DNA from 2 places in the Variovorax sp. GW458-11-26-14-LB1 genome. Region 1 is predicted to be linked to the other one. Evidence: predicted binding sites of a transcription regulator. Region 1 holds the regulator's gene; the other holds the start of a gene.
What was found. The regulator sigma-54, encoded in region 1, starts transcription at its own class of promoters, with help from an activator protein. The targets are predictions, from matches to a motif close to TGGCANGNAANCTGCTTT.

Region 1 (5,365 bases):
CGTCAGCAAGTACGTGACGGTGCCCGTGAGCATCGTGTCGTCGGGCGGCGCCTATTCGGTCGCCACGGGCACCCTCACGATCCAGCGGCTCGACTACAAGGTGGGCGACGGCGAATGGACCGACACCTCGGTGGTCGGCAACGAGGTGCAGGTGCGCTTCAAACTGACGCTCGCGGGCCTCGGGCCGCTGTGACGACGATTTCATTTCCCATGCATCCTTCTTCCTTTGCCATGAACAAGCTCTTCTTCGCCGCGGCCCTTTGCGCGGGCGCGGCCCTGCCGCTGGCCACCACGGCCCAGGAATACACCGCGCCGCCGCTGGCCGCCAAGCCCGCGGGCGGGCCGGCCAAAAACGCGAGCTACGTGATCGACCCGACCCACACCTTCGTCATGTACGAGATGGGCCACTACGGCACCACCACCAACCGCGGCCGCTTCAGCACCAAGGACGGTTCGGTGCAGATCGACGGCACCGGCGCCAGCGGCAAGGTCGACATCACGATGGACATCAGCTCCATCAACACCGGCGTCGACCTGCTCAACCGCCACGTGCAGAGCAAGGACTTCTTCAACGTGGCCGAATTCCCCACCGGCCGCTTCGTGGCCGAGCGCATCGACTTCAGCGGCGACAAGGTGACCGACGTGCCCGGCACGCTCACGCTCATGGGCCAGACCAAGCCGGTGACGCTGAAGGCCGTGCGCTTCAACTGCTACCTGAACCCGCTGATCAACCGCCAGGTCTGCGGCGGCGACTTCGAGGCCACCGTGCAGCGCAGCGACTGGGGCATCACCTGGGGCCTGAACTTCGGCTTCGAGAACAAGGTGAAGCTGCTGGTGCAGGTCGAAGCCGTGAACGTGCAATGAACCCATTCCCCACCGGAGCCTTCCCATGACCGACGCCCACCTTCTGTCCCTGCTCGGCATCGCCGGCGCCATGGCCGTGGGCGCGATGAGCCCGGGCCCGAGCTTCGTCATGGTGGCGCGCACCGCCGTGGCCTCGCGCAGCGACGGACTCGCTGCGGCGCTGGGCATGGGCGCTGGCGGGCTGGCGTTCTCCATCGCGGCGCTGGCCGGGCTGCAGGCAGCGTTCCTCGCGGTGCCGGCGCTGTACCTCGCGATCAAGGCCTTCGGCGGTGCCTACCTGATCTACCTGGGCTTTCGCATCTGGCGCGGCGCGCGGCAGCCGCTCGCGATCACGCCCGACACGGACGCCTCGCCCCGGAGCCAGGGCCGCAGCGGACGCACCTTCCTGCTCGGCCTGGCCACGCAGATCAGCAACCCGAAGACGGCGGTGGTGTACGCGAGCATCTTCGCGGCCTTCCTGCCGCGCGAGGTGCCGCTGGTGCTGGCGCTCGCAGTGCCGGCCGTGATCTTCTGCATCGAGACGGGCTGGTACGCGATCGTCGCGCTGGCGCTGTCCTCGGCCGCGCCGCGCGCGGCCTACCTGCGCTACAAGACCTGGATCGACCGCGCCGCCGGCGGCGTGATGGGCCTGCTGGGCCTGCGGCTGGTGTGGTCGGCCGTGCGCGGCACCTAGCCAACCAAGCCGCTACAACAGGCTCTCGGGCGTGAGCGGCGCCAGCAGTTCGAGCATCGTGCGGTCCCAGAAGCCCGAGTCGGGCTCTTCGTGCAGCACGGTGGTCTTGCCGCCTTCCTCGCTGACCCATTCGATGCGCCGCGAGCCGACTGCGCCCGCATCACCACCTTCGGCAAAGCGCAGCCGGTAGGCGCCCTGCTGCTTGAGCACGTCGAGCAGCTTCAGGGTCTGCTGCGCCATCTCTGGGCTGCGGATGAACAGACCGATCTCGGTGTTGTGGACCTCGGAGCGCGGATCGAAATTCATCGAGCCGACGAACAGGATGCGCTGGTCGATCACCGCCGACTTGGCGTGCAGCCGGCCCACCGACGTGCCGAACAGGCCGAGGCGCACGCTGCGCCGCGTGCGCGCGGAACTCAGCTCGTGCAGCTCGGCGCCCAGCGCCAGCATGTCGGCGCGGTAGCGGCGGTAGGCGGTGTGCACGAGCGGCTCGTCGGTGGCGGCGAGCGAGTTGGTGACCACGCTGATCTTCACGTTGCGCCCGCGGATCTCGCGCATCACCTCCAGCCCCGACGCGCCCGGGATCAGGTAGGGCGAGACCAGCGTCACCTCGCTGCGCGCGCGGCGCATCTGCTCGACCACGTTGTAGCGCACGCTGTCCACGTCGAGCAGCGGCACGCCGCCGTACGACGCAGTCTTGCCGATCACGCGGTCGGGTGAATCGGCATACGCCTCGGCGGTGGTCCAGATCAGGCCGAGCTTGCCGGCGTCGAGGTCGTCGGCCACCGGGCTGTAGCCGAGCAGGTCGTTGGGCGCGGGTTTGGGCGGCGGCGGCGTGGTGTCGGGGCCGGTGGCGGCGTCGAAGCGGCGCTGCAGTTCCTCGCGCGGCAGGTCGGTGTGCACGACCGCGCCGATCGGGCGCACGTGCGGGCTGTTCCAGTACTGGTCGAACAGCACGCCCAGGCGCGGGATCAGCGCGCCCGTGACGAAGGTGTCGAGGTCGATGAAGTTCGGGCCAGTGGTGCGGCGGAAGTACTGGTTGCCGATGTTGCGCCCGCCCGCCACGGCCATCGCGCCGTCGGCGATGAAGAGCTTGTTGTGCATGCGGCGGTTGACGCGGCTGAAGTCGAACAGCGATGCGGTGAAGCGCTTGAGCAGGCTGCCACGCCCGGCCGGGAACGGGTTGAACAGGCGCAGCTCCACGTTCGGCGTGGCGGCCAGGCCGAGCAGCAGCTCGTCTTCGCCGGACGTGTACAGGTCGTCCATCAACAGGCGCACGCGCACGCCGCGCTGGGCCGCATCGCGCAGGGTGCGCAACAGGTAGCGGCCGGTCTCGTCGTTCTCGATCTGGTAGTACTGCACGTCGAGCGTGCGCTGCGCGCGGCGCGCCAGCTGCAGCCGCGTGTCGAAGGCGAAGTCGCCGCCGGGCATCAGGCGAAAGCCGCTGAGGTCGGGGTCGGGCTGCGAGGCCAGCGCGATCTTGCCGAGCGCGGTGTCGGCCGAGACGGCCATCGCTTTGGTAGGCGGACGCGGCGCCTCGTCGGGCAAGGTGGCACAACCGGCGAACAGCGATGCAGCCACGAGGGCGACCACCCAATGCCCCCAGCGCGACAGCAGGCGACGGGTCATCGTGGGCTTTCTACAGAGCCTTGCGCAGGTTGGCCGGTGCGATGCGCAAGGCTTCGCGGTACTTGGCGACGGTGCGGCGCGCGCACTCGATGCCCTGCTCTTTCAGCATCTCGGAAATCTGGCTGTCGGACAGCGGCTTCTTGATGCTCTCGGAACTCACGAACTGCTTGATCAGCGCGCGCACCGCGGTGCTCGACGCATTGCCACCGGTCTCGGTGCCCAACGCCGAGCCGAAGAAGTACTTCAGCTCGACCGTGCCGAAGGGCGTGGCCATGTACTTGGCGGTGGTCACGCGCGAGATGGTCGACTCGTGCAGGCCCAGCTCGTCGGCGATCTCGCGCAGCACCAGCGGGCGCATCGCCAGCTCGCCGTGCACGAAGTAGCTCTTCTGGCGCTCGACGATGGCGTTGCTCACGCGCAGGATGGTGTCGAAGCGCTGCTGGATGTTCTTGATGAACCAGCGCGCCTCCTGCAGCCGCTGCGACAGCGCCTGGCTGCCCTCGCCCTTGTGCGACTTGAGCGCGCCGGCGTAGATGTCGTGCACGCGCAGGCGCGGCATGACCTCGGGGTTGAGCATGACGCGGAACTTCACGTTGGTGCCGCGCCCGGTCTTGGTGACGATCACGTCGGGGATGACGATGTTGCGTTCGACGTCGACAAAGCGGCGGCCCGGCTTGGGCTCCAGGCGCGCAATGATCTGCAGCGCCGAGCGCACCAGCTCTTCGTTGGTGCGCGTGAGCGTGGCCAGGCGCTTGAAGTCGCGCCGCGCGAGCAGCTCCATGGGCTGCTTGCAGATCGCGATGGCGGTCTTGCGGATGAGCGCTTCGGCCTCGGTCTCGTCTTCGCTGGCGAGCGCCTTCAGCTGGATGCTCAGGCATTCGCCGAGGTCGCGCGCGCCGACGCCCACCGGCTCCAGGCTCTGCAGCAGGCCCAGCGCCACCTGGAAGTGGTGCACGAGGTCGTCGAACTGGTCGTTGTCGTCGCCCGCCAGGCCCGAAGCCAGCGCGGGCAGCGAGTCTTCGAGGTAGCCGTCGTCGTTGAGCGACTCGATCAGGAAGCGCAGCGCGGCGCAGTCGTTTTCATTGAGCCGCAGGCTCAGCGCCTGGCGGTGCAGGAAGGACTGCAGCGATTCCTGGCTGCGCGCGAGTTCGGTGGCATCGGCCCGCTCGTCGTCGCCCAGGTTGTTCTGGCGCGCGGGCGCATCGCTGCCCCACTCGCTGTCGTCGGGCGCCATGTCGACGGTGCCGTCGCCTTCCCAGTCGGGCTCACGCTCGGCGATCTCGGCGGCGGGGCCGTCGGTGTCGGGGGTCGAGGTGGTGGTGTCGCTGGACGTGGAGGAAGTGCTGGCGGCGGACGGCGTGAACTCGGCCTCGGCCTCGCCCTCGCCCGCGTCGTCGCGCGGCACCGGCGCGTCGGCCGTGTCCAGCCCGAACTCCTCGCGCGCCGCTTCTTCCGCGGTGCGTTCGAGGAACGGGTTCTCGTCCAGCATCTGCTCCACTTCCTGGCTCAGTTCGAGCGTGGAGAGCTGGAGCAGGCGAATGGACTGCTGCAGCTGTGGCGTCAGCGCCAGATGCTGCGAGACGCGAAGGGACAGCCCTTGCTTCATGGAGACGCGACCCTCCCTTACATGCGGAAGTGCTCGCCCAGGTACACCCTGCGTACCTCGGCGTTGTCGACGATCTCCGAGGGTGTGCCTTGTGCCAGCACGTGCCCGTCGCTGATGATGAACGCGTGATCGCAGATGCCCAGCGTCTCACGCACGTTGTGGTCGGTGATGAGCACGCCGATGCCGCGCTCTTTCAGGAAGCTGATGATCCGCTGGATCTCGATCACCGCGATCGGGTCGATGCCGGCGAAGGGCTCGTCCAGCAGGATGAAGCGCGGCTGCGTGGCCAGCGCGCGCGCGATCTCGACGCGGCGGCGCTCGCCGCCCGACAGCGCGAGCGCGGGCGAATCGCGCAGGTGGTCCACGCGCAGGTCGGCCAGCAGGTCGGCCAGGCGCTCTTCGGTGTGCTGCTTGGTCAGCGGCATCATGCGGCCGTTGGCGTCGGGCTCGCGCTGCAGCTCGAGCACGGCACGCACGTTTTCCTCGACCGTGAGCTTGCGGAAGATCGAGGCCTCCTGCGGCAGGTAGCTCAGGCCCATGCGCGCGCGGCGGTGAATGGGCATGTGGGCGATGGGCTCGCCGTCGATGGTGAT
Region 2 (5,365 bases), on a different contig from region 1:
AGCCGTGCATCGCGGGCACGGGGTCGTCCATGGTGGCGAAGAAGCAGCAGAAGACGGCGGCCATCATGGTGGCGGCCGAGCCCATGGTCCAGCCCGTGAGGATCCAGAACGCGCCGCACACGCAGATGGCGATGACGGCGGCCAGCGCCGACAGCAGCGCCATGCCGTGGTCGCGGTGCATCGCGCGCTGGCCCAGCGCGGCCGTGCGGCGCAGCGGCGCGCCGCCCTTCAGGCCTTCGTCGATGTCGCGGCGGAGTTGGGCGCAGGCGGTCCAGCCGTCGACCAGTTCTTCGAGCCGGCCCGCCAGGCCGATGCGCAGCGCGCGGGCCCAGGGGCTGAACCCCGTGTCCTGCGCGCTGCCCAGCGCGGCGATCGCGTGGCGCAGCGCCTGCAGGCGGGCCGACGCGTCGACGGCCGGGTCGCTTTCGTCGCGCAGCCATTGCGCGGCCAGCGCCAGCACGGCGGTGACGTCGGGCGCGAGGCGGCCTTCGGCTTGCGCCAGCGCCTGCAGCCGGTCTTCGACCGCCGACAGCGCGGGCGTGAGCGCCGCCACGCGGTCCTGCATGGCGCGGATCGCGCCGGCGGTCCAGCGCAGGTGCGTGGTGTCGAAGGGCACGTGGGTCGAGAGCAGGCGCAGTTGCGTGATGTCGCCGGCGAGGCGGCGGCGGTCGTCGTCCAGGCGCTTCGGGTCGGCGTCCTTGGGCGTGCTGCGGTCGCCGGGCTGGAACAGGTCGCCGATCCATTGGCGCGCGTCTTTCAGCGTGCGGTCGAGCAGGCCCAGCACGGTGGGCGCGAGCCCCGCGGGCAGCACGAGGCTGTGGACCAGCGTGGCGCAGAAGATGCCCAGGCCGATCTCTTCCACGCGCGCCACGGCGGTGTCGAACAGCACGAGCGGCGTCTGCACCGACGGAAAGCCGATCAGCGCCGCCGTGTAGCCCGCGAGCATGAAGACGTACGAGCGCGGCGTGCGGTCGAGCAGCGACACATACAGGCACAGCCCGACCCACAGCGCGAGCACCAGCGTGAGCAGCTCGGGCGCGTTGGACAGCGCGGGCACCATGAGCACGGTGGCGACACTGCCGATGAGCGTGCCGCAGAAGCGGAACATCGCCTTGGAGCGCACGGCGCCGGCCAGCGGGTGGGCGACGACGTAGGTGGTCATGAGCGCCCAGAACGGGCGCGGCAGGCCGGCGCGGCTGGCCAGGTACATCGCCAGCATCGCGGCGGCGAAGCTCTTGACGGAAAAGAGAACTTCCGCGCGGGTGAAGCGCGGCAGCGCCATCGACATCGCCATTTACTGGCCGCGCCCTTCCTGCTGCAGGCTCTGCATGCCGGCAGCACTGCGGCCGAGCTTGGCCTCGAGCGCGCCGAAGACGCGCAAGGTGGCGGCGATGTCCTCGTCGGGAATGCCTTCGAACAGCGCGGCGCGCATCTGGCGCAGCGCGGCCTCGATGGGCTCGCACACGGCGCGGCCGGCGGGCGTGAGGTGCAGCGTCTTGGCGCGGCGGTCGGCCGGGTCTTCGCGGCGCTCGACGAAGCCGGCCTCGACCAGCTGGTCGAGCGAGCGCACCAGCGACGGCCCTTCGATGCCCAGCGCCTCGGCCACCGTGCCCTGCCGAACGCCGTCTTCCATGCGCCCGAGCACCACCACCGGCCAGGCCAGCGTCTGCGACAGGCCCACGTGCGCCACTGCCTTGTCGGCCGCCGCGCGGTAGCCGCGCTGGAGCACCGACAGCGAGGTGCCGAGCCGCATCAGCGCGTGTTCGCGCAACGGGGAGATGGGTTCGGTATCGGCCACGGTGTTATCAATTAGTTAGCTTGCTAACAATTGTACGGGTTTCTACCGAGTCTTGCACGCGGCCGCGCACGACGCCGGCGCGCGGCCCAGGGAAAAGGGGGGGAGAAAGAAAAGTGTGAAGCTCGCCGATAAGCCGGATTCTGTGCACCGGAGCCCTCTTGCGAAGACCCCGGCGTGACCGCCATTACTCTGGGCCGTTTGTCGCCAAACGGCTCGATGCCACCTACCCGCCAGCTCAGCGGAACCACCTCAATACTGGCCTACTTGGTGTTGCTGCGCGCAGAGATTGCCCGTTTCACCCGAACTGAATCGGCTCGTCTCTGTTGCTCTGATCCTCACCTCACGGTGGAGAGTCGTTAACTCCTGCGCTGTCCTGTGCAGTCCGGACGTTCCTCCAGTGCGATCTTTCGACCCGATGCTGTTGCCCGAGGGCAGAGCATCGTCCCTTTCGGGCTTGCACCAGCGGCGGTCTGGCGTGCTTCACCGCTCGATTATCGCCCGCCCCATCAATGACCCTTCAGGCGACGCCGCCAGCCGACCGTCAGCCGGGCGTTTCGCTGTCGCCGGCCTGCACCAGGCCCAGCTTGCGCAAGGTCCGGTGGAAGTTGCTGCGGTCGATGCCGGCCTCGCGCGCGGCGCTGGCCACGCGGCCGCCGTGGCGGGCGAGCAGTTCCAAGAGCCAGGTCCGCTGGAAGGCGTCGGTCGCCTCGCGCAGCGTGCCGCCAGCGATGGCAGGCCCCGCGTGTTCGTTCGCCGGGGCCTGCACGGGCGCTGCCACCGCGCCTCCCACGGCGGCAGCGCTGTCCAGCGCCAGGTGATGCGGTTCGATGGCCGTCCAGCGCGAGCCGCGCGGCTGTTCCCTGAACGCCCGCAGCGAAGCGCGGCTGATCACATGCTCGAGCTCGCGCACATTGCCCGGCCAGCCGTGCGCCAGCATGGCGGCCTTCGACGCCGGCGAGAGCCGCAGGTTGCGCGCGCCCAGCCGGTGCTGGTTCTCCTCGAGAAAGCTGCCGGCGAGCACGAGCACGTCGCGCCCCCGTTCGCGCAGCGGCGCGACGACGAGCGGATAGACCGACAGCCGGTGGTACAGGTCGGCGCGAAAGCGCCCCTGCGCGATCGCCGCGGGCAGGTCGCGGTTGGTGGCCGCGATCACGCGCACGTCGACCTTGCGCATGCGGTCGCTGCCGGGGCGCTGCACCTCGCCGCTTTGCAGCACGCGCAGCAGCTTGGCCTGCACGCTCAGCGGCAGCTCGCCGACCTCGTCGAGAAAGAGCGTGCCGCCATCGGCGATCTCGAACTTGCCGTCGCGGTCCTGCACGGCGCCGGTGAACGCGCCGCGCTTGTGGCCGAAGAGTTCGCTGTCGGCCAGCGACTCGGGCAGCGCCGCGCAGTTGACCTGCACGAGCGGCTGCTCGCTGCGGCGCGAGCGCGCGTGCAGGCGCTGCGCGACCAGGTCCTTGCCGACGCCGGTTTCGCCGAGCAGCAGCACCGTGAGGTCGGACACGGCGACGGTGTCGATCTCGTGGCACAGCTGCTTCATCGCCGCACTGCTGCCCAGCAGCTCGCGGGGCGCGCCGCGGCCTGCGCGCAGCGCCTGCGCGACGGCCTGCTCGCGCATCGCGCGCGCCTGCATCTCGCGGATCGTATCGGCGGCCTCGATGCCGGTTTCGACGAGGGCGATCAGTGCCTCCATCTGCGCCGGGCCCACGGCATCGAAGGCGTGCGGCTCCAGGGCGTCCAGCGTCAGCAGGCCCCAGAGGGTGCCGCGCAGGCGCAGCGGCGCGCCCATGCAGTCGTGCACTGGCAGGATGCCCGGCTGGCCGGCGACGAGGCCGTCGTACGGGTCGGGCAGGTTGCTGTCGTGGGCGAAACGCAGGCCCCGTTCGCTGGCGAGCAGGCGCGCAAAACGCGGATGGGCGGCGACGGGAAACTGGCGCCCCAGGGTTTCATCGCTCAGGCCGTCGACCGCGACGGGCTTCAGCACGTCGACGTCGAGCTGCAGCAGCGCGGCGGCATCGCAGCGGACCAGTCCCCGCGCGGCGGCGAGAAGCGATCGGTAGCGGGCAGCCTCGGCTTCGGGCTCGGGTGGTGAGGCCTCGGTGGTCGAATCGACACGCAATGTGGTCATAAGTACAACGCAAAAGTTGTTGCGAATTTGACCACGCCCGATAAATCCCCAATGGCGTCAAGCACTTGCAACGGTCTTCCGGCTGGCACGGATCGTGAGATGACACAGGCATCTCCAACCGAAGGACCGCCAGACCATGAACCCGCAAACCATCGCCATCGTCAAGTCCACCGTGCCCGCGCTCCAGGCCCACGGCGAGGCCATCACCAGCCACTTCTACAAGATCATGCTCGAGGGCCATCCGCAGGTGAAGGCCTTCTTCAACGAAGCGCACCAGGCTGCCGGCACGCAGGCGCGCGCGCTGGCGGGGGCGGTCATCGCCTACGGCGCGCACATCGACCGGCTCGAAGCGATCGCCGGCGCCCTGCCCCGCATCATCCAGAAGCACGCGGCTCTGGGCGTGCTGCCGGAGCACTACCCGATCGTCGGCCACTACCTGCTGCGCGCCGTGAAGGAGGTGCTCGGCGATGCCGCGACCGACGAGGTGATCGCCGCCTGGGGCGAGGCCTACGAATCGCTGGCGGGCCTGCTCATCGCCGCGGAAGAAGCCGTCTACAGCGCCAACGCGGCGCAGCCCGGCGGATGGCGCGGCACGCGCGAATTCCGCGTGGCCCGGCGCGAGGACGAAAGCGAGGTCATCACCTCGTTCTACCTGGAGCCCGTGGACGGCGGCGCGCTGCTGGCGTTCTCGCCGGGGCAGTACCTCACGCTGGTGCTGGAGATCGACGGCCAGCCGGTGCGACGCAACTACTCGCTGTCCGACGCACCGGGCAAGCCGTGGTACCGCATCAGCGTGAAGAAGGAAGAAGGTGGCCGCGCCTCGAACTGGCTGCACGAGTCCGCGACGATCGGCACGCGGCTGCAAGTGCAGGCGCCGTGCGGCGACTTCGTGCTGCAGCCCGCGGGCGAGCAGGCGCGTCCCCTCGTGCTGGTGACGGGCGGCGTGGGCATCACGCCCGCGATGAGCATGCTCGAGTCGGTGGCCCACACGGGCCGGCCGGTGCACTTCGTCCATGCGGCGCGGCACGGCGGCGCGCATGCGTTCCGCGCCCGCGTCGACGCACTCGCGCAGCGGCATGCGAACGTGAAGCCGCTGTATGTCTACGACGCGCCGCGCGAGAGCGACACGCCGCACGCGACCGGCTTCGTCACCCGCGAACTGCTGGCCGGGCTGTTGCCCGCCGACCGCGACGTCGACCTGTACTTTCTCGGGCCGAAGCCCTTCATGCAGGCGGTGTATGCGAACGGGCTGGCGCTCGGCGTGCCCAAGCAGCAGCTTCGCTACGAGTTCTTCGGGCCGCTGGAAGCCCTGGAGGCCTGAACCGCAACGGCCTGCCATCCCCCGTGCTGAAACGGTCGCGGGCCGGGTGCAACCCGGCCCAGGGGGCGCCACAATGCGCGCTGACCATCCGCCCCTCGCACCCAAGGAGATTCCATGA

Region 2: hmpA (NO-inducible flavohemoprotein) is a predicted target of sigma-54. The motif match lies at 4,010-4,027, and genes of this name have one in related genera.

What each region holds. Positions count from the first base shown of each region.
Region 1 covers NZ_JBWKYW010000028.1:16,018-21,382, forward strand. The annotation lists gene AC07YS_RS18715 (YceI family protein) at 1-193, shown strand, start outside; gene AC07YS_RS18720 (YceI family protein) at 232-864, shown strand; gene AC07YS_RS18725 (LysE family translocator) at 890-1,537, shown strand; gene AC07YS_RS18730 (phospholipase D family protein) at 1,550-3,166, opposite strand; gene rpoN (RNA polymerase factor sigma-54) at 3,177-4,772, opposite strand; gene lptB (LPS export ABC transporter ATP-binding protein) at 4,790-5,365, opposite strand, start outside.
Region 2 covers NZ_JBWKYW010000016.1:104,594-109,958, reverse strand. The annotation lists gene AC07YS_RS13440 (FUSC family protein) at 1-1,294, opposite strand, end outside; gene AC07YS_RS13435 (MarR family winged helix-turn-helix transcriptional regulator) at 1,295-1,753, opposite strand; RNA gene rnpB (RNase P RNA component class A) at 1,912-2,280, opposite strand; gene norR (nitric oxide reductase transcriptional regulator NorR) at 2,340-3,926, opposite strand; gene hmpA (NO-inducible flavohemoprotein) at 4,063-5,247, shown strand; gene cysK (cysteine synthase A) at 5,362-5,365, shown strand, end outside.